DNA from 3 places in the Azoarcus sp. DD4 genome. Region 1 is predicted to be linked to each of the others. Evidence: predicted binding sites of a transcription regulator. Region 1 holds the regulator's gene; each other region holds the start of a gene.
The links. The regulator sigma-54, encoded in region 1, starts transcription at its own class of promoters, with help from an activator protein. The targets are predictions, from matches to a motif close to TGGCACGCTTNCTGCTNA.

Region 1 (7,241 bases):
CTCGAGGAATGCCTCGAAGGCGGACTTGTCTTCCGGTGGTACCTGCATGCCCACCAGCACGCGGCCGAAGTCGGCGCCGTGGTTGCGATAATGGAACATGCTGATGTTCCAGTCCGAGCGGAGGTTGGACAGGAAGTTGAGCAGGGCGCCAGGCCGCTCGGGAAAGATGAAGCGGTACACCAGTTCGTTCGCGACCTGCGGCGCCCGCCCGCCGACCATGTAGCGGACGTGGGACTTGGCGAGTTCGTCGTCGGTGAGGTCGATGGCCGGCAGATCGTGCTCGCCGAGCATGTCGACCAGGCGGCTTGCTTCCTCGCGGCTGCGTACGCTGACGCCGACGAAGATATGGGCGCGTTCGGCGTCAGCGTAGCGATAGTTGAACTCGGTGATGTCGCGGTTGCCCAGCACGTTGATGAACTTGCGGAACGAGCCGGGCTGTTCCGGGATGGTGACCGCCAGCACCGCCTCGCGCTGCTCGCCGAGTTCGGCGCGTTCGGCGACGAAGCGCAGGCGGTCGAAGTTCATGTTGGCGCCGGACGCGACGGCGACCAGGTGCTGGTCGTGCAGCTGGTGGCGCTTGGCGTACTCCTTGGCGCCTGCGATCGCGAGTGCGCCGGACGGCTCGAGGATGGAGCGGGTATCCTCGAAGACGTCCTTGATCGCGGCGCAGATGGCATCGTTGTCGACCACGATCATCTCGTCGACATACTGCTGGCAGAGACGGAAGGTCTCGGAGCCGACCTGCTTGACGGCGGTGCCGTCGGCAAACAGTGCGACCTGGTCGAGGGTGACGCGCTCGCCGCGGGCGAGCGACTGCGTCATCGCCTCGGCGCCGTCCGACTCGACGCCGATGATGCGGGTTTCCGGCCGCAGGCGCTTCACATAGGCGGCGATGCCGGCGATCAGGCCGCCGCCGCCGACCGCACAGAAGATGGCGTGGATGGGTTTGGGGTGGGCGCGGAGGATCTCCATGCCTATCGTGCCCTGGCCGGCGATCACGTCCGGATCGTCATAGGGATGGACGAAGGTGAGTTTCTCCGCCTGCTCGAGCTCCAGCGCATGGGCGTATGCATCGGAGTAGGATTCGCCCGCCAGCACCACCTCGCCGCCGCGATTGCGGACTGCGTCGATCTTGATCTGCGGGGTGGTGGTCGGCATTACGATCACTGCTCGCACGCCCAGCTTTTGAGCCGACAGCGCGACACCCTGGGCGTGGTTGCCGGCGGAGGCGCAGATCACGCCGCGTTTGAGTGCCTGCGGCGAAAGTTGGGCCATCTTGTTGTAGGCGCCGCGCAGCTTGAAGCTGAACACCGGCTGCATGTCCTCGCGCTTCAGGTAGATCCGGTTGCCGCAGCGCGCCGACAGGTTGGTCGCCAGATCCAGTGGCGTTTCCACCGCAAGATCATAGACTTGGGCGTTGAGGATGCGTTCCAGGTAATCGGGGGCGGCGGGGGTCATGGCGGGCGGCGTCGGGCGGCAAAGGGGACGAGGTTAGCAGCCGACGCCGCGCTGCGGCAAGGGCGCCGGGCCGTCTCGAGCATGCTGCCACCCCTCGGGGACGTTTCGTGTCAGGCGGCCGAGGCGCTCAGGGCGTGTCGCCGTCGCCGTGCAGCATCCGGCTCTGGCGATCGATGAATTCCTGGGTGGAATCGACCCCGCGCAGCTGCAGGATGGTGGAGCGCACCGCCGCTTCGAGCAGCACCGCGAGGTTGCGGCCGGCGGCGACCGGCAGCGTGACGCGCGGTGTCGGCACGCCGAGGATGTTCTGCACTTCCTGCTGGACCGGCAACCGGTTGGGATCGTCCTGGCCGGGCTGGCGCCGCTCGAGGTGACAGATCAGCCGCAGGCGCATCTTCCGCCGGCAGGCGGTCTCGCCGAAGATGGTGCGGATATTGAGGATGCCGAGGCCGCGGACTTCGATGAAATCCTTCAGCAACTCGGGGCAGCGGCCTTCGAGCACCGTCGGCGCGATGCGCGAGAATTCGACGATGTCGTCGGCCACCAGGCCGTGGCCGCGCGAGATCAGCTCCAGCGCCAGCTCCGACTTGCCGGCACCGGAGTTGCCGGTGATGAACACGCCGATCCCGAGCACGTCCATGAACACGCCGTGCAGCGAGATCTTCTCGGCGAGCTGGCGCGACAGGTAGAGGCGCAGCTGGTCGATGACGCTGGCCGAAGGGTGGGGCGTGGAGAACAGCGCGACGTTGTGCGCGTTGCACACGCCGTGCACGATGTTCGGCGTCTCGCAGCCGTCGGCGATGATGATGGCCGGTGGCCGTGCCGACAGGATGCCGTTGAGGTGGTGGGCGACTTTCTCGCGCGACTGGCGGCGCGCCCATTCGAGTTCGGCGGCGCCGAGGATCTGCAGCCGGGTGGGGTGGATCAGGTTGAGGTGGCCGACGAGGTCGGCCGGCCAGATGCGTTCCTCGGCAACGGAGAGCACCGCATCGAGCGGTCCGCTGACGTGGGTCAGCTGCAGCCGCTGGCCTTGATCCTCATACAGCCGCGCGACGCTGGTCTGCCGCATCGGGCCCCCAGTTGGCGAACAGCGCGTGGATGGAGGCGGCGTCGGGGGCGTTCAGCAACTGCTCGCGGAAAGCGCGCTCGCTGAACATCTGCGCCAGTTCCGAGAGTAATTGCAGATGGGCCTCGTTGGCCTGTTCCGGTACCAGCAGGACGAACAGCAGGTTGACCGGACGACCGTCGGGGGCGTCGAACTGCACCGGCGTCGACAGGCGCAGGAAGGCGCCCGCGGCTTCCTTCAGGCCCTTGATGCGGCCATGCGGAATGGCGATGCCCTGGCCCAGACCGGTGGAGCCGAGTCGTTCGCGGGAGAACAGACTGTCGAATACAGTGCTGCGGGCAATGCCCTGATTGTTTTCGAACAGCAGGCCGGCATGCTCGAAAACCCGCTTCTTGCTGCTGGCATCGAGGTCGACCACCACGTTGGAGAGTGGCAGGAGTTGGGCTATCAGGCTCATGCGCTGGAAAGCTTGCGCGGCGCCGGCGACGCTGGCACCGCGGGATGGCGGTCTGGCGATCGGGGGTGCGGGCAGGCGCGTCGTGAAAACGCGCGGATTATACCCACACCCTAGATCGGACGACGTAATGAAAAGATCACGCTTCGGGGCTTTGGTGCTTGAGCGCGTCGTGGTTGTGATCGGCCACCTTCTGCTTGTACTTCTGCACCTGGCGATCGAGCTTGTCGGTCATGCTGTCGATGGCGGCGTAGAGGTTGGCATCGTCGCTCTCGACGTAGATGTCCTTGCCGCGCACGTGTACGGTGACCTCGGCTTTTTGCTTCAGCTTCTCCACCGAGAGAATCACGTTCACGCTGGTGACGTTGTCGAAATGAGCGATGACGCGGTCCAGCTTCGTCATCACGTATTCGCGGATGGCCGGCGTGACTTCGACGTGATGCCCGGTGATGTTGAGATTCATGATGACTCCTCTTTCAGATCGTTTTGCGCAGACTGACCGGCGGGATATTGAGTGACTCGCGGTACTTGGCGATGGTACGCCTTGCCACCACGATACCCTGCTGGCCCAATAATTCGGCAATCCTGGCGTCGGACAGGGGTTTTTTCCTGTCCTCGGCATCGACCAGCTGGCGAATCAGCGCGCGAATCGCCGTGGAAGAGGCCGCGCCACCGGTGTCGGTGGCGACATGGCTGCCGAAGAAATACTTGAGTTCGAACACGCCGCGCGGGGTCGCCATGAACTTCTGCGTGGTGACGCGCGACACAGTGGATTCGTGCAATTCGAGCTGGTCCGCGATCTCCCTGAGCGTGAGCGGCCGCATCGCCACCTCCCCATGATCGAAGAACTGCCGCTGCTGGTCAACGATGGCCTGGGAGACGCGCAGGATGGTGTCGAAGCGCTGCTGCACGTTCTTGATCAGCCAGCGCGCCTCCTGCAACTGGCTGGTCAGGCCGCCGCCCTGGCCGCGGTTCTGCTGCAGGATGCTGGCGTAGAGCTGGTTGATGCGCAGGCGCGGCATCGCCTCGGGGTTGAGCTGCACCGTCCAGCGGCCGCGCTGCTTGCGGACCACCACGTCGGGCAGCACGTAGCGGGTTTCTTCCACCGAGTGCTGGGCGCCCGGATGCGGGTCCAGGCGGCAGATCAGGGCATGGGCCGCGCGCAGGGCGTCGTCGTCGCAGCCGGTGAGCTTCTTGAGCTTGGCGAAATTGCGCTCGGCGAGCAGTTCGAGATGCTGGCTGACGATTTCCAGCGCCAAGTTGCGCACCGGGTTGGCCGGCATCGCCTGCAGTTGCAGCGCCAGGCATTCCTGCGGGGTGCGTGCGCCTATGCCGGCGGGCTCCAGGCTCTGCACGTGGCGCAATGCGATGCTCAGGTCGTCGAGTTCGACGTCGAGCTCCGGCGGCAGGAGTTCGAGCAGTTCTTCGAGCTCCTGGTGTAGGTAGCCGTCGTCGTCCAGTGCCTCGATCAGAAAGCGCACCAGGGAGCGATCACGGTCGGACAGCGGCGACAGGGCGACTTGCTGGTCGAGATGGTCGCGCAGCGAGATGCCGGCAGCCTGGAATTCCTGGAAGTCGACGTCGTCGTCATCGTCGCGGTTGCCGCTCGAACCGCTGCCGCTGCCCGACCAGTCCATGCCTTCCTCGAAGCTGGCGGAGTCGCTGTTCTCGGAGCGTGGTTCGTGCTCGGGAGCCGCATCGCCGGGGCCATCGCCGGTCGACGTGCTCTGGGTGGCACCGGAGGGCGCGATCGAAGCCTGGAAATCGTGACCGCCGTCGGGCTCCTCGCGCTCCAGCATCGGGTTCTCGAGCAGGAAGCGCTCGATCTCGGTGTTGAGCTCCAGCGTGGAGAGCTGCAGCAGCTTGATGGACTGCTGCAGCTGCGGCGTCAGCGTGAGGTGCTGGGAGAGCTTGAGTTGTAGCGTGGGCTTCATGGTGGGCGGCGGTCAGAGACGGAAGTGCTCGCCGAGATATACCTGGCGGACTTGCTCGTTGTCGATGATTTCCCGCGGCTGGCCACTGGCCAGGACGCGCCCTTCGCTGATGATGGCGGCGCGGTCGCAGATGCCCAGGGTTTCGCGCACGTTGTGGTCGGTGATCAGCACACCGATGCCGCGTTCCTTGAGGAAGCGGATGATCTTCTGGATGTCGAGCACCGCAATGGGGTCGACACCGGCGAAGGGTTCGTCGAGCAGGATTAGACGCGGATCGGTGGCGAGCGCGCGCGCGATCTCGCAGCGGCGGCGCTCGCCACCGGACAGTGAAATCGCGGTGCTGTTGCGCAGGTGGGCGATGCCGAGTTCCTCGAGCAGTTCTTCCAGGCGCTCTGCCACGCGGCCGCTGTCGAGGCCGCGCAGTTCGAGCACCGCCTGGATGTTCTCCGCCACCGTGAGCTTGCGGAACACGCTCATTTCCTGTGGCAGGTAGGACAGGCCGAGGCGGGCGCGTTCGTGGATGGGCAGGTGGGTGAGGCGGGCGTCTTCGAGCAGGATCTCGCCGCCATCGGCCCGCACCAGACCGACGATCATGTAGAAACAGGTGGTCTTGCCGGCGCCGTTGGGGCCGAGCAGGCCGACGACCTCGCCCGCGTCGACTTCGAAGCCGACGTCGTGCACCACGGTGCGCGCCTTGTAGCGCTTTTGAAGTCCGGTGACCTTAAGCAGACTCATCGGGGCTTTCTTTCAGTATTTTGCGGATCAGGTCGGAAGCGAAGCCCCGGCTTTGCAGGAAGCGGGCCTGTCGCGCCCATTTGCGTGCATCGCCCGGGGCGCTGCCGAACTTCGCCTGCCACACCGCGCGGGCGCGATCGAGTTCGGAATCGCCGCACTCGGCGGCCAGTGCCTCGTCTATCGTCTCGGCGGCGACGCCGCGCCGGGTGAGTTCGCGGCGCAGGCGGGCGGCGCCGAAACGTCCGGCCTTGCCGCGCACCCAGGCGCCGGCGAAGCGGGTGTCGGAGAGCAGGCCGAGTTCGCTCATCCGACCGAGTACTTCGTCCACTTCCTCCGCATCGCCGTGGGCGGCCAGCTTGCGCGCCAGTTCGCTGCGGGAATGCTCCCGCCGCGCCAGATGGCGGATCGCTCGTTCGCGCAGGCTGGGTTCGCCCATGGTCGTGTGACCCGAAGTCAGGCCTCGGCCGCCGCCGGCAGGATGCCGTCGACCGGCATTTCCTTGAGGCCGAGGGCGACGCGGACCTTGTTCTCGATCTCGCGCGCCAGTGCCGGGTTGGCGCGCAGGAATTCGCGAGCGTTGTCCTTGCCCTGGCCGATCTTGTCGCCGTTGTAGGCGTACCAGGCGCCGGACTTGTCGACGATCTTGTGATCCACGCCGAGGTCGATGATCTCACCCTCGCGCGACACGCCTTCGCCGTAGAGGATGTCGAAGTGCGCTTCCTTGAACGGCGGCGACACCTTGTTCTTGACGACCTTGACCTTGGTTTCCGAGCCGACCACTTCGTCGCCGCGCTTGATCGTGCCGGTGCGGCGGATGTCCATGCGCACCGAGGCGTAGAACTTGAGCGCGTTGCCGCCGGTGGTGGTTTCCGGGTTGCCGAACATCACACCGATCTTCATGCGGATCTGGTTGATGAAGATCACCAGGGTGTTGGTGCGCTTGATGTTGGCGGTGAGCTTGCGCAGCGCCTGGCTCATCAGGCGGGCCTGCAGGCCGGGCAGCTGGTCGCCCATCTCGCCTTCGATTTCGGCCTTGGGCGTGAGCGCGGCGACCGAGTCGATGACGACGACGTCGACACCGCCCGAGCGCACCAGCATGTCGGCGATTTCGAGCGCCTGTTCGCCGGTGTCAGGCTGCGAGATCAGCAGGTCGGTGATGTTCACGCCGAGCTTTTCGGCATAGCCGACGTCGAGCGCGTGCTCGGCGTCGATGAAGGCCGCGGTGCCGCCCAGCTTCTGCATTTCGGCGACGACCTGCAGCGTGAGCGTGGTCTTGCCGGAGGATTCAGGACCGTAGATCTCGACCACGCGGCCGCGCGGCAGGCCGCCGAGGCCGAGCGCGATGTCGAGCCCGAGCGAGCCGGTGGAAACGGTCTGGATGTCCTTTTCGACATTGCCGTCGCCCATGCGCATGATCGAACCCTTGCCGAACTGCTTTTCGATCTGCGAGAGCGCCGCGGCAAGGGCCTTGGCCTTGTTGTCGTCCATGTGAAGTGTTCCTAAGTGATTGGCGAATTATGGCACAGAGCTTGCAGGAATGTGGCAGCCGCTAGGCGGTTGTCACGCTGGCGTGCAGTCTATTGCCTGAATGTAT
Region 2 (7,241 bases), 1.3 Mb from region 1:
TGCTGGGCGTGCTGGTGGTCGATCCCTGGGGCGTGTTGTCGGCCGGCTTCTGGCTGTCCTTCGGCGCGGTCGCGGTCATCCTCTTCCTGCTCGGCGGGCGCATCGGTGCGGCGGGCGGCTGGCGGGCCGCCGTCCGCGTGCAACTGGGCATTACCGTGGCGACGCTGCCGGTGCTGCTGGCGCTGTTCCAGTCTTTCTCGCTGGTGTCGCCGCTGGCCAATGCGCTGGCGATTCCGCTGGTGAGCTTCGTGGTCACGCCGCTCGCCCTGCTGGCGATGCTGCTGCCGCTCGATGCGGTACTTCATCTGGCGCACTGGCTGACGAGTGCGATGATGCAGGTGATGGAGTGGCTGGCGGCGTCCCCCTTTGCACTGTGGCAGCAGGCGGCCATACCTGCGTGGCTGACCCTGGCCGGGGTCGTGGCGACCCTGCTGCTGCTCTTGCCGCGGGCCACGCCGGGCAAACCAGCGGCGCTGGTGGTACTCGCCGGGCTGTTGTGGTGGCCGGCACCGCGGCCGCAGGCTGGCAGTTTGCGTGCCACCGTGCTCGACGTCGGCAACGGCCTGGCGGTGCATGTCCAGACCGCCACACACGACCTGTTGTACGACGCCGGGCCGCCCTATGGACCGCTGGCGGACGCCGGCGGCCGGGTGGTGCTGCCGCATCTCGCGGCGAACGGTGTCGGGCGGCTGCATCGCTTGGTTTTGTCGCACGACGATGCCGATCATGTCGGCGGGACAGGCAGCGTGCTCGAAGGTTTGGCGGTGGACTCCGTCATGGCAGGCGAGCCGGGCATGCTGGCGGTGGCGGGCCATCTGCCTGCCCAAGTGTGCGCCGCCGGGACGACATGGGACTGGGACGGCGTGCGCTTCGAAGTCCTGCATCCGGTCGCGGGGCTGCCGCCGGCGCGGCGCAACAACGACGATTCCTGCGTGATCCGCATCGAGGCCGGGGGCGGCTCCCTGCTGCTGGTCGGCGATATCGAGCATCGCGGCGAAGCCGGACTGCTCGCCCGCACGCCGGAACGCCTGGCGAGTTCGGTCGTGGTAGCGGCCCATCACGGCAGTCGCAGCTCGTCCTCACCGGCCTTCGTCGATGCGGTACTGCCCGAGGCGGTGGTGTTCTCGGTCGGTTACCGCAACCCCTTCGGCCATCCCCATCCGGCGGTGTGGGCGCGCTGGGCGGAAGCCGGCGCGCGCAACTGGCGCACCGACAGCCAGGGGGCGGTCGAGATCCTCATCGACAACAATGGTGCCGGACTCGCCGCGGTGCGCGAGCGCGCGCCGCGCTACTGGCATGGCCGCTGATCCACCCGGCGCCGCCGGGCTATGCCTAAGGTACGGGGGCGACCGGCTGCGGGGTGGGCGTTCATGCGCGCGGGACGGTCGGAATGGCGCGGTGCTAGACTCGCACTCGTCATCGACCAGCCGCCGTGAGCCGCCATGAGTCTGCTTTCCGCCTTGCGTCGCCTGTTGCAACCCGAGCCAGTGCTGCCGCGTGACTTCGGTCTGCGTGAGCGCTCCGTCCAGTGCATAGGGCCGCACGGTCTGCACCGGATGGCATATACCGAATGGGGTGATCCGGACAATCCCAGGGTGGTGGTGTGCGTGCATGGCCTTACCCGCAACGGTCGCGATTTCGACGATCTCGCCCGTGCGCTGTCCTCGCACTACCGGGTCATCTGTCCCGACGTGGTCGGCCGCGGCCGCAGCGACTGGCTGGGGGTGAAGGCCGACTACGGCTTTCCGCTCTACGTAGCCGACATGATCACCCTGATCGCGCGGCTGGGCGTGCCGACGGTGCATTGGGTCGGCACCTCCATGGGCGGCATCATCGGCATGCTCATCGCCAGCCAGCCCCACACACCCGTTACCCGCCTGGTGCTCAACGACGTTGGCCCGGTCATCACCGCCGCATCGCTGCGCCGCATTGGTCAGTACGTCGGTACCGCGCCGCGCTTTCCCAGCATGGAGGCGGCCGAGGCTTACATCCGTGAGGTGAGCGCGCCTTTCGGGCCGCTATCCGACGCCCAGTGGCGCCATCTGACGCGCTATGCCGTGCGCCCGGTCGAAGGCGGCTTTGCGATGATCTACGACCCCGGCATCGGCGAAGTCTTCCGCCAGACGCCCTTGTTGCTCGACGTCAGCCTGTGGGAGGTCTACGACCACGTCCATTGTCCGACGCTGGCGCTGCGCGGTGCGGAATCCGACCTGCTGGAACCGGCCACGCTGAGCGCGATGGCCGAGCGCGGACCGCGGGCACGGACGGTCGAATTCCCCGGGGTGGGCCATGCGCCCATGCTGATGGACCCTGGCCAGATTGCGGTGGTGCGCGATTTCCTGCTCGAAGCTTGAGCGCGGTTTGCAGGCTTGGGCGCGACAGATTGGTGCAGAAACATTCCGGATGCACCATGCGCCGGATTTGGATGATCCTTATGCACCAAGGTGGTGCTATGTTGAAAGAAAAACCGCCATCCGACCGTGGATAAGTGTTTGCCGGTGGCTGGCATGTTTTTCGCTGTTTGGGTTTTATCCGGATCCATCACAAGAAAGGCGGGCTTGGCGCCATGACCATCAAGAACTTCTACAACGAGATGACCGACGATGCGGGGCGGGTGAGGCCGCACTATGCATCGTATGCCGCGTGGCTGTCCGAAATGCCGGAAGAGAGGCTGGCGCAGAAGCGGGCCGAGGCGGATGCACTGTTTCACCGTTATGGCATCACCTTTGCGGTGTATGGCGAGGGGGCGGGCACCGAGCGCCTGATTCCTTTCGACATCATTCCGCGCATCATTCCGGCCAACGAGTGGGCTGATCTTGCCGCGGGCCTGAAGCAGCGGGTCAAGGCTCTCAACCTCTTCATCCACGACATCTACCACGATCAGGAGATCCTCAAGGCGGGCAAGATCCCGGCCGAGCAGGTGCTCAACAACGCGCAGTACCGCAAGGTGATGCAGGGCGTGAACGTGCCGCGAAACATCTATGCGCACATTGCCGGTGTCGACATCGTGCGTGCCGGCGCCGGCGAGTTCTACGTGCTCGAAGACAACCTGCGGGTGCCGTCCGGCGTGTCCTACATGCTGGAGAACCGCAAGATGATGATGCGGCTCTTCCCGCGCCTGTTCTCGCGCTACCGGGTCGCGCCGGTCGACCGTTATCCTGACATGCTGCTGAAGACGCTGCGCAGCGTGGCACCGACCGGCGTGACCGATCCTACCGTGGTGGTGCTGACCCCGGGCGCTTACAACAGCGCCTACTTCGAGCATGCCTTCCTCGCCCAGCAGATGGGGGTGGAACTGGTCGAAGGCCAGGACATGTTCGTCAAGGACGAGCAGGTCTACATGCGTACCACCCAGGGTCCGCAGCGGGTGGACGTGATCTATCGCCGGGTGGACGACGACTTCCTCGATCCGCAGGCTTTTCGCTCCGACTCGGTGCTGGGCGTGCCCGGCATCCTCAAGGCCTACCAAGCCGGCCGGGTGACGCTGTCCAACGCGATCGGCAGCGGTGTGGCGGACGACAAGTCCATCTATCCCTACGTGCCGGACATGATCCGCTTCTACCTCGGCGAGGAACCCATCCTGCACAACGTGCCGACCCACATGTGCCGCAAGAAGGACGATCTGGCCTACGTGCTGGATCACCTGCCCGAGTTGGTCGTGAAGGAGGTCCATGGTGCCGGCGGCTACGGCATGCTGGTCGGTCCGGCTTCGACCAAGGCCGAGATCGAGGCCTTCCGCGAGGTCCTGGTCAAGCACCCCGAGCGCTACATCGCCCAGCCCACGCTGGCGTTGTCGGCCTGCCCTACCTTCGTCGATGCCGGCATTGCGCCACGCCACATCGACCTGCGGCCCTTCGTGCTGTCGGGCGAGGAGATCCAGCTGATCCCCGGCGGCCTGACGCGGGTCGCGTTGCGCGAGGGTTCGCTGGTGGTGAATTCGTCCCAGGGGGGCGGCACCAAGGACACCTGGGTGCTGGAAGCCTGAGTTACTGTCGCCGGGCTGCCCCAAGACGGTCACTCAGCCCCCTTGGGGGGCGACCGCGCAGCGGGTGGGGCACATACAAGCAGGACCAAGAGGAAAACAACATGCTGAGCCGTACCGCCGATCACCTTTACTGGATGGCCCGCTACATGGAACGGGCCGAGAACATCGCCCGTATCCTCGATGTGAACCACCGCATGTCGATGATGCCGCAGTCCCCCGCGCAGGAAGAGCAGGCCTGGGGTGCCACGTTACGCATCATGGGCCTGGAAGCCGCCTTCCATCAGCGACACGCGGAGATCACGCCCGACAACGTGCTGGAGTTCATGATCTTCGACCCGGACAACCTGTCCAGCATCCGCAACTGCCTGCGCGCCGCACGCGAAAACGCCCACGCGGTGCGTGGCACGCTGACCTCCGAGCTGTGGGAAACCACCAACGGTACGTGGTTGAAGATGCGCGACTTCACGCCGGAAGAGTTCGCCGACGTCGGCGCCAGCGAGTTCTTCGAGTGGGTCAAGTACCGCTCGCACCTCTCGCGTGGCGTTACCATCGGCACCATGCTGCAGGACGAGGCGTTGCGCTTCATCCGCATCGGCACCTTCCTGGAGCGGGCGGACAACACCGCGCGCATCCTCGACGTGAAGTACCAGCTGCTGCTGCCGGCCGGCGAGGTCGAAGGCGGCGCGGCCGACTACTATCAGTGGAGCGCGCTGCTGCGCTCGGTGTCCGCCTTCGAGGTGTACCGCAAGGTCTATCGCGATCTGATCACGCCGGCACGGGTGGCAGAACTGCTGCTGCTGCGGGTGGACATGCCGCGCTCGCTCGCACGTTGCTTGAAGGAGGTCTACAGCAACCTGCAGCGGGTGTCGAACGCGCAGTCGGCCGAAACCGAGCGCCAGGCCGGCGAGCTCGAGGCGCAGCTGCGCTTCTCGCGCGTCGAGGACATCGTGCGCGGCGGCCTGCACAACTACGTGACGCGCCTGCTGACGCGGGTACAGGATCTCGGCAACCGCATCGCGGACGACTTCCTCGTGCCGGTGTCCTGAGCGGCACCGTCGCGGAGGGGCCGCGTCCGGGCTGGCAGGCGCAGGCTTACCAGCCCGGATTCAGTTTACGGGCGGTCGCGATCTCTTCCCGTATCGTGCGGTAGTGTTCGAAGCGGCGCGGATGGATGGCTCCGCTGGCCAGCGCGGCCTGCAGCGCGCAGCCGGGTTCGCTCTCGTGGCGGCAGTCGCGGAAGCGGCAACGACCCAGATGCGGGCGGAACTCGATGAAGCTCTCGGCCAGTTCTTCCGCAGAGAGATGCGCCAGTCCGAAGGCCTGCAGGCCGGGGCTGTCGATCAGCCAGCCCGTCTTGTGCCCATTTGGGCCCAGCGGGTAGAGGCGGGCGAAGGTGGTGGTGTGCTTGCCGGTATCGAGCGCCGTCGAGATTTCCCGGGTGGCGGCGTTGGCTTCGGGTATCAGCGCGTTGGTGAGCGTGGATTTACCCATGCCGGACTGCCCGACCAGGATGCTGTGGCGTTCCGCGAGCGTGTCGCGCAGCAGTTCGGCGTTGTCGAGCGCGCTGAGTTCGACGATCTCGTAGCCGAGCGCGGCGAATGGCGCGAGCTGGGCGCGGGCCGCTTCCAGCCTGTCGGTGAGGTCGGCCTTGTTGAGCACGATCAGCGGCGTGATGTCCTGCTGTTCGGCAGCCGCAATGCAGCGCGACAGAAGCAGGTCCGAGAACCCCGGCTCGGTGGCGACGACGATGGCGACGTGGGTGAGGTTGGCTGCGATCAGCTTTTCGCGGAAGGCGTCGGAGCGCCACAGCAGGCTGCGACGCGGATGCAGGTGTTCGATCGCCCCCTGGCCGTCGCCGCCGGGCAGCACGTCGACTTCGTCGCCGCATGCGAACACGCTCTTTTTCCCGCGCGGATAGCACTGCATCCGGCCTTGTGCGGTCTCTACCTCGTAGTGGCGGCCGAAGGCGGCGGTGATGGTGCCGGTGAGGGTGGGCTGTTGCTTTTTTCCGTGCGGCTTCACTTGAACTTGTAGTAGCGCTGATTCAGATAGCCGGCGAGGTTGAGCTCGTCTTCCGGGAATAATTGGAGTTGAAGCTGGGTGGTGCAGAAGCTGATCTGGCGGCTGAGCGCGGCAGCGCTCGTCACCCTCCGGTCGGCGCGGGTGTAGATGGCGGCGGCGTCCTCGCCGCCGAAGTTGCGGGCATGGCAGCTCACGCAATTCTCCGCGTGCAGCTTCTGCCCGGCGGCGATATCGGCCTGCGGGAAGGGATCGGCACTGGCCACGGTGCTCAACGTGGCGAGCAGGGCAAGTGTGGCGGGGATGTGCGGGCGCATGTCGTCCTCCGGCGATGACTCAGGCTGGCAGGCCCTGCAGGCGCGCGATGCGGATCGCCGCCGGCGGGTGCGAATCGAAAAAGCGCGAATACAAAGGGTCGGGCGTCAATGTGGCGGCGTTGTCGCGATACAGCTTGACCAACGCAGCAACCAGGTCGTCGGCGCGGGTCTGGCTGGCAGCGTAGCGGTCGGCCTCGAACTCGTGCAGTCGCGACCAATGGCTGGCGATGGGCGACAGCGGGAAGGTGAAGGCCGGCAGGGCGAGCGAGAACAGCGCCAGCGCGACCGCCGTGCCGCCGCTCGCCATGCCCAGTCCGGCATAGAACCAGGGTGTCTGCATGAGCCAGCCGAGCAGGGCGAACAGCACGAGCGCACCCGGCGCGAGTACCGCAAGCCGCTTGGTGATGTGGCGATGGCGGAAGTGGCCGAGCTCGTGTGCGAGCACCGCTTCCACCTCGGCCGGCTCCAGCTTGGCCAGCAGGGTGTCGAAGAAGACGATGCGCTTGGACGCGCCGAAGCCGGTGAAGTAGGCGTTGCCGTGCGCCGAGCGCTTCGATCCGTCCATCACGAAAAGGCCCTTGGACTGGAATCCGCAACGTGCGAGCAGGGCTTCGACGCGGGCCTTGAGCGCTTCGTCCGCCAGCGGGGTGAACTTGTTGAACAGGGGCGCGATGAAAGTGGGCCACACCAGCAGCACGAGCAGGTTGAAGACCAGCCAGACGGCCCACACCCACAGCCACCAGTAGCTCCCCATCGCGCCCATCAGCCACAGCACGGCCGCCAGTACCGGCAGGCCGACGGCGGTGGCGATCACGCTGCCCTTGGCGGTGTCGGCGATGAACAGCGCCGGCGTCATGCGATTGAAGCCGAAGCGCTTCTCGACGACGAAGGTCCGGTAGAGACCGAACGGCAGCTCCACC
Region 3 (7,241 bases), 2.3 Mb from region 1:
TGTAGAGGTCGGCCAGCACGCCGGTGCCGCGCATGCGGTGGCCGAAGCGGCTGTCGTTGGCGTTGCCGCCACGCAGTTGCGCGATGAGACTCATGATGTGGCTGGCGCGCCCCGGCTGATGGCGCGCCAGCCAGTCGGTGAACAACCCCTCGAGTTCCCGCGCCAGGCGCAGCACCACGTAGCCCGCGGTATCGGCGCCGGCCGCATGGGCCGCGGTGATGACGGCTTCCAGTTCGTGGTCGTTCAGGGCCGGTATCAATGGTGCGCACAGCACGCCCACCGGCACGCCCGCTTCATGCAGGCGGGCGATGGTTTCCAGCCGCCGCCCAGGGCGGGCCGCACGCGGCTCCATCGTTCGGGCCAGCTCGTCGTCCAGGGTCGTGACCGAAACCATGGTGTCGACAAGATTGTCGCGGGCCAGTGCGGCGAGCAGGTCGATGTCGCGTTCGATCAGCGCCGACTTGGTGATCAGGCTTACCGGGTGACGTGCCTCCAGCAGCACTTCGAGGATCTGGCGGGTGATGCCGGTGTGACGTTCCACCGGTTGCCAGGCATCGGTATTGACGCCCAGGCCGATAGGGGCGCAGCGGTAGCCGGGACGGCCAAGTTCGCGCCGCAGCAGCTGTGCGGCATAGGGTTTCCAGAACAGCTTGGTCTCGAAATCCAGGCCGGGCGAGAGATCCAGCCAGGCGTGGCTGGGCCGGGCATAGCAATAGACGCAGCCGTGTTCGCAGCCGCGGTAGGGGTTGACCGAACGATCGAAAGGGATATCCGGCGACTGGTTGTAAGTGATCACCGTCCTGGCGGTATCGATGCGCAATTCGGTGCGCAGCGGCGCCTCGTCCGCGCAAGCGTCTGCTGCCCAGCCATCGTCGTAGGCTTCGCGTTGCCAATCCAGGAAGCGGCCGTCCGGACGCGTGGCGCTGCCGCGACCACGGGGGGCAGGGTAGGCCAGCGGTGTTGGTGAGAAGCTGTTTCTATATACAGTCATGCAGTCAGTTTCGACCGCAGGATTGCTTGCGTCAAGGGTGATCGTCGTCTTGCGGCGGCGAGGCATCAGGGGCCGTGGTGGTGGGCGGGTGGCTGCGAAACAGCACCGGGTCCAGGCCGTGCCGCTGCAGCAGGCGGTAGAACTCGGTGCGGTTACGCTCGGCCAGGCGGGCCGCATCTGCCACCCGGCCTTCGGTGAGCTTGAGTAGCTGGACGAGGTAGTTGCGCTCGAAGCGCAGCTTGGCTTCGGCGTATCCGAGTGCCGCTGGCGGCGTGGCGCGCAGGGCGCGTTCGACCAGTGTGAGCGGGATCAGCGGCGTGGTGGTCAGCGCGCAGGTCTGCTCTACCACGTTCTGCAGTTGCCGCAGATTGCCGGGCCAGGCTGCGGTAGCGAGCGCTTCCAGCGCCGCAGGCGCGAAACCGCGCAGGGGCTTGTCGTAGCGTTCGGCCTGCTGCCGCAGGAAATGCTCGGCCAGCAGCGGGATGTCCTCGCGCCGTTCGGCCAGTGTCGGCAGGCTGAGGGTGACGACATTGATCCGGTAATAGAGATCCTCGCGGAAGCGGCCGGCGGCGAGTTCGGCATCGAGATCGCGATGGGTCGCGGACAGGATGCGGACGTCGATCGGCTGGCTGCGGGTGGCGCCGACCGGACGCACGGCGCGTTCCTGCAGCACACGCAACAGCTTCACCTGCAGTGGCAGCGGCATGTCGCCGATCTCGTCGAGGAAGAGCGTGCCGCCGTTGGCTGCCTGGAACAGGCCGCTGCGATTGGCGATCGCACCGGTGAAGGCGCCGCGGACGTGGCCGAAGAGTTCGGATTCGAGCAGGTTTTCCGGGATCGCGCCGCAATTGACCGCGATGAAGGGCGCCGCCGCGCGGGCGCTGCTGCGGTGGATGGCTCGCGCCAGCAATTCCTTGCCGGTACCGCTTTCACCACGGATCAGGACGCTGGCGTCCGAAGCCGCAACCAGCCTGGTCTCGTCGAACAGTGCATGCATCCGGCTGCTGCGGCTCAGCATGCCTTCGAAGGCATAGGGTTCGGTACCACCGCTGACGGCAGGAGCGTTGTCTGTGGCTCGCGTTTGCGGCGCCGCGAGTTGCAGCGCGCGCTTGACGCGATCGAGCAGGTCGTGGCTGTCGAAGGGCTTGGTGAGATAGCCTGCGACACCGCGCGAGGTGGCATCGACCGCATCGGGAATGGTGCCATGCGCGGTGAGCAGGATGACCGGCAGCGCCGGATAGTGGCGGCGGATGTCTTCGAACAGGGCAAGGCCGTCGCGATCGGGCAGGCGTACATCGCTCAGCACCAGGTCGACGCGCTCGACCGCGAGGCGCGCCAGGGCCGCTTCGGCTGAAGCGGCAGTGCTGACGCGGTAGCCGTTGGCCTGGAGCCTCATCGACAGCAGGCGCAACAGGTCGGCGTCATCGTCGACGACGAGCAGGTGGCGGGCGGAGAAGAGGGCGGCTGGCATCAAGGAGCACTCCGTTCGACTGCCGGGGCGGGCTGCGTGCTCGTTGCAGGACGCGCGGGCAGGCTGCGTTCGATCTCGGCGAGAGCGTCGAGCTTGCCCTGCAGTTCGACGTTCAGCTGCTGCGCGTCCTTCAGCTGCTGGCTGCCACGCTCCAGTTGCTGGCCCAGACGCTGGGCGGCGGCATCGAGCCGCTGGCGTTCGCCGATCTGCTCCAGCAGCAGCTGGGCAAACGGGTGCAGTGCGCGCGCCTCCGCACCTTGATTGGCGAGCAGGTTCTCCAGCAGGGAGCGGGCCCGCGGCAGATTGTTGGCCTGGGGGTGAGCGGCGAGCAGTGCCTGGCGCAGCTGCACTTCGGCACTGCTGGCCTTGTCGGCATATTGTCTGCGGACCTTGGCGAGTTCTGTGGCGTCGAGCTCGCGCATGCCCTGGTACCAGTCGAGCACGCGCATCGCTCCGGCACGTTCGTCGGAACTCGGTGGCGGGCGTTGTGGCTCCGGCGGCGTCTCGCCGGACGTGGCGCAGCCGTGCAGCGCGAGCGCCAGCAGCATCGCCGATGGCAGGCGCCGGCGCAGACCGAACATCGCCTCAGCCATGGGGCAACTCGATGCGGAAGTGGGCGCCGTGCGAAGCGGGCAGTACCGCGACGCGTCCGCCATGGGCGCGCACGAATTCGCGCACGATGGCCAGGCCCAGCCCGCTGCCCTTGCCATGGCGCTCGGCCGCCGGGCCACGTACGAAAGGCTCGAAGATGCGTTCGGCATCGTCCGGCGCTACTCCCGGGCCCTGGTCCATGCAGTCTATGGTGCTGATCCCGGCGCCGGCGGTGAGGACGAGGCGTATCTCGCCACCGGGCGGGCTGTAGGCAATCGCGTTGTTCACCAGGTTGGACAGCACGATGCGCATCTTTTCGGCGTCGAGCGCGAATGTCGTCGCATCGCCTTCGAGTCGCAGATGCACGTCCTTGCCCTGCGCGGGCAGGCGCAGTTCGGTGAGCACTCCGGCGGCGAGTTCGTGCAGTGCGGTGGGCTGCAACGCAAGCTTGGCGGCGTCGAACTGGCTGGCGTTGTAGTCGAGCAGTTGTTCGATCCGTTCCTGCAGGGTGCGTGTGTTACCGGCAAGGATGTCGGTGACTTCCCGCTGCGCCGGTTTGAGCGGGCCCGGGACCTGGTCGGCGAGCAGGGCCACGCCTTCGCGCAAGGAGGCCAGCGGCGTTTTCAGCTCGTGCGATACGTGACGCAGGACGCGGTTGCGGTTGGCTTCGAGATCCGCCAGCCGCAGACGCAGCCAGTCCAGGCGCTCGCCCAACTGACGCAGGTCGGCGGGGCCGTGTACGGCGATCGGCTGCTGCAGACGATTTTCCCCGAGTGCGGTGATCGCCCCGGCGAGCTGGCGCAAGGGGCGCAGGATCCACCAGGCGATCAGCAGGCCGAGTGCGCTGGTCAGCGCAACACCGCTCAGCAGTAGGGCCGCCAGCTGTTCGCGCTTGTGGTCGAGCGCGTCGAGCTGGCTGGCGTTGGCACGATCCAGGGATGCCGCGACCCGGCGGGTCAGTGTCTCGTTCAGTTCGGTGAGACGCCGTAGCTTGTCGGCCACCAGCGCGGGCGCAGGCTGGGCATCTTCCGGCACGATGCCGAGGCTGGACAGGTCGCGCCATTCGGCAATCAGCGGCGCGCTGCCGGGCAACAGGTGCTCGATGCGGGTGAGGGCCTCGATAGCGCTATGGCGGGCATCGACAAAGCGCCTCTGCAATGCCGCGTCGCGCAGTACCAGGAACTGGCGGGCGCTTCGTTCCATGTCGACAGTGCGTTCCCCGAGTTGCTGGAGCGCCGTGGTGAGGCCGATGGCGTCGTGAGCGATGCGTCGGCCACGGTTGGCGAAATCCGCGAGGCTCATCCATCCGCTCGCCGCCACGGCGCCCAGCAGGCCGGCAACGAGCAGAAAGCTGGCGAGCAGGATGAAGCGGAAGGACGGGCTCGGCATCGCGCGTGTTTCGGTAGGTAGCAGGGCCATGCGGCCGGAGAGCGATCCCGCAGTGTAGGTGTGCGTGGCGTTGGCCAAGGTAAGCAAGTGCAAGCCTGGTTTGCTTCGTCGCCTTTCGGCGACATGAAAAAACAAAATGAAAACAGATGCTTGATGTTCGTGTTCGAGCTACTTGTCGGGCAGCGGCGACAGATCGTGGGCAGCGGTGGCTCAAATTCAAGCCATTTTCTGCAAAATGTTCTTTAGGTGATTGAATAAAAAATGAAAAGTCATGGTTGGCACGGTGCTTGCCATCGACTCACGCGGGCCAGATCCAGCGGCCCGGCTCACATTCAAGGAGAAGATATGTTCAACAAGCCCGCCCTGTTCCCCAAGAACGCCGATACCCTGCAGTCCCGCACCGTTCGCCCGGTTGGGTCGGGTGTGACCGCCAACGGCAACGGTAGCCCGCAAACGCCCACCACGCCTGCGCTGTCGCCGCAGAAGGACAGTCCCCCGGTCACGGCGCCCCTCGCCCAGGCGGAGGCCGCCACGCCGCTGCAGGAAGAGGCGAGCAGCCGCGGCAGCAGCCTGATCGTCGGGCCGGACGTCAAGCTCAAGGGGGCGGAGATTCTCGACTGCGATACGCTGGTGGTCGAAGGTCGCGTCGAGGCCACGATGGACAGCCGTGTCATCAAAATCGCCGAGAACGGGGCATTTTCCGGCACGGTATGTATCGACGTTGCCGAGATCCACGGCAATTTCGACGGCGAGCTGACCGCGCGCGAGCAGCTCATCATTCACGCCACCGGGCGGGTGAGCGGCAAGATCCGCTACGGCAAGATCCTGATCGAAGCCGGCGGCGAGGTTTCCGGCGACGTGCAGTCGTTCTCGGCGAAGAAGGGCGGTCTGGTGCGTGAGGAAAAGCCGGCGCTCGGCGAACCCAAGCCGCTGGCTGCGGTTGCCGGCTGAATACCGGCTAGTTTGCTGCGTTGCGGACCGGTGCGGCAGCCAGCCGCTCCGGCTTCCACGACCAGTCGCGCTCCCAGGCGGTGCGTACCAGGTTGGGGTATTCCGGTTTGCCCAGGCTGCCGTTGTAGCGTCCAAGCGCGCGGAAGAGGTCGCCGCGCTCGATGTCGAGATAGTGGCGCAGGATGGTGCAGCCGTAGCGCAGGTTGGTACGCAGGTGGAAGAGGTTGTCGTCTTCGCGGCCGATCACCTTTATCCAGAACGGCATCACCTGCATGAAGCCGCGGGCCCCGGCACTGGAAATCGCGTACTTGCGGAAGTTGCTTTCTACCTGAACGAGCCCGAGTACCAGTTGCGGATCCAGCCCGGCGCGGGTGGCTTCGTAATGGATGCTGGTGAGCAGTTCGATGCGGTAGTGCTCGTCCGGAATGCGTCGCTGCAGGCGGCGCGACATTTCAGCCAGCCAGCGGACGCGTTCGCCCGCGTCGGTAATCGGCAGGTCGGGTGCGCGTGCGTCGCTGACCGCCGCATGCAGCGCTGCGCGGACGCTGGCCGCCAGCGGTTCGTATTGCTGGGCGCCGCTCCATGCGACGCCGCTCGCCAGCGCGAACAGGCTGGCGAGCGCGAGACGACAGTACGTCGCACGGGAGCGGGGCATGGTCTGCAGGCGCATGCCCGGTTTATACCCGATCCGGATCAGCCGCGCAGGCGCGAAATTACATGCTGTGCGGTTTCTGCCACAGCCAGGCGGATTGCTTCGGCGTCGCGCCGGCCCTGGTACTCGATCACGCCTTCCTTCAGGCCACGGTCGCCGATGGTGACGCGGTGCGGCACGCCGATCAGCTCCCAGTCGGCGAACATCACGCCCGGGCGCTCGTCACGGTCGTCGAGGATGGCATCGATACCGGCTGCGATCAGGGTGTCGTAAAGCTTTTGCGCTTCGTCGCGCACCGCGTCCGACTTGCCCCAGCCCACCGGGCAGATCACCACTTCGAACGGGGCGATCGAGGCCGGCCAGAGGATGCCGCGCTCGTCGTGGTTCTGTTCGATGGCAGCGCCGAGGATGCGGGTGACGCCGATGCCGTAGCAGCCCATCTCGAAGTGCTTGGGCTTGCCGTCGACGTCCAGGAAGGTCGCGTTCATTGCCTTGGAGTACTTGGTGCCGAGGTAGAACACGTGGCCGACCTCGATGCCGCGCTGGATGGCGAGCGTGCCCTTGCCGTCGGGGCTGGGGTCGCCCTCGACCACGTTGCGGATGTCGGCAACGAGATCGGGTTCGGGCAGGTCGCGGCCCCAGTTCGCGCCGGTGTAATGGAAGTCCTCGGCATTTGCGCCGCAGATGAAGTCGGCTATGTTGGCAACGGTGCGGTCGGCGATGACCTTGACCGGCTGCTTGAGGCCGATCGGGCCGAGGTAACCAGGCTTGCAGCCGAAGTGGGCGACGATCTCGTCTTCGGTGGCGAAGCGGAAGCCGGCTTTGAGCCCCTCGATCTTGCCGGCCTTGACCTCGTTGAGCTCGTGGTCGCCACGTACCAGCAGCAGCCAGATGCTGCTCTTCACCACCTTGCCGGCTTCGTCGACGTCGTCGGTGGCCAGCACCAGCGATTTCACCGTGGTGGCGAGCGGCACGCCGAGCAGGGCGGCGACGTCCTCGCAGGTGGACTTGCCCGGGGTCGGCGTCTTCACTAGAGGGGCACTGGCGGCGGCACGGTCGCTCAACAGCGACAGCGCTTCGGCCAGTTCGATGTTGGCGGCGTAGCTGGAGCCGGGGCAGTAGACGATGGCGTCCTCGCCGGTGTCGGCGATGACCTGGAATTCGTGCGAGCGGTCGCCGCCGATGGCGCCGGTGTC

Region 2: the regulator sigma-54 is predicted to act here: its motif matches at 2,504-2,521, upstream of CJ010_RS09365 (circularly permuted type 2 ATP-grasp protein).
Region 3: the regulator sigma-54 is predicted to act here: its motif matches at 4,719-4,736, upstream of CJ010_RS17485 (polymer-forming cytoskeletal protein).

What each region holds. Positions count from the first base shown of each region.
Region 1 is NZ_CP022958.1:710,992-718,232, forward strand. Features, by position in the region: gene ilvA (threonine ammonia-lyase, biosynthetic) at 1-1,458, opposite strand, end outside; gene hprK (HPr(Ser) kinase/phosphatase) at 1,586-2,527, opposite strand; gene ptsN (PTS IIA-like nitrogen regulatory protein PtsN) at 2,496-2,981, opposite strand; gene hpf (ribosome hibernation-promoting factor, HPF/YfiA family) at 3,118-3,441, opposite strand; gene CJ010_RS03425 (RNA polymerase factor sigma-54) at 3,455-4,912, opposite strand; gene lptB (LPS export ABC transporter ATP-binding protein) at 4,925-5,647, opposite strand; gene recX (recombination regulator RecX) at 5,634-6,083, opposite strand; gene recA (recombinase RecA) at 6,101-7,135, opposite strand.
Region 2 is NZ_CP022958.1:2,000,332-2,007,572, forward strand. Features, by position in the region: gene CJ010_RS09355 (DNA internalization-related competence protein ComEC/Rec2) at 1-1,307, shown strand, start outside; gene CJ010_RS09360 (alpha/beta fold hydrolase) at 1,443-2,354, shown strand; gene CJ010_RS09365 (circularly permuted type 2 ATP-grasp protein) at 2,567-3,985, shown strand; gene CJ010_RS09370 (alpha-E domain-containing protein) at 4,087-5,031, shown strand; gene rsgA (ribosome small subunit-dependent GTPase A) at 5,078-6,007, opposite strand; gene CJ010_RS09380 (cytochrome c) at 6,004-6,321, opposite strand; gene CJ010_RS09385 (M48 family metallopeptidase) at 6,341-7,241, opposite strand, start outside.
Region 3 is NZ_CP022958.1:3,780,517-3,787,757, reverse strand. Features, by position in the region: gene CJ010_RS17505 (PA0069 family radical SAM protein) at 1-991, opposite strand, end outside; gene CJ010_RS17500 (sigma 54-interacting transcriptional regulator) at 1,023-2,462, opposite strand; gene CJ010_RS25490 (hypothetical protein) at 2,462-3,055, opposite strand; gene CJ010_RS17490 (ATP-binding protein) at 3,048-4,535, opposite strand; gene CJ010_RS17485 (polymer-forming cytoskeletal protein) at 4,788-5,393, shown strand; gene CJ010_RS17480 (lytic transglycosylase domain-containing protein) at 5,401-6,048, opposite strand; gene CJ010_RS17475 (proline--tRNA ligase) at 6,087-7,241, opposite strand, start outside.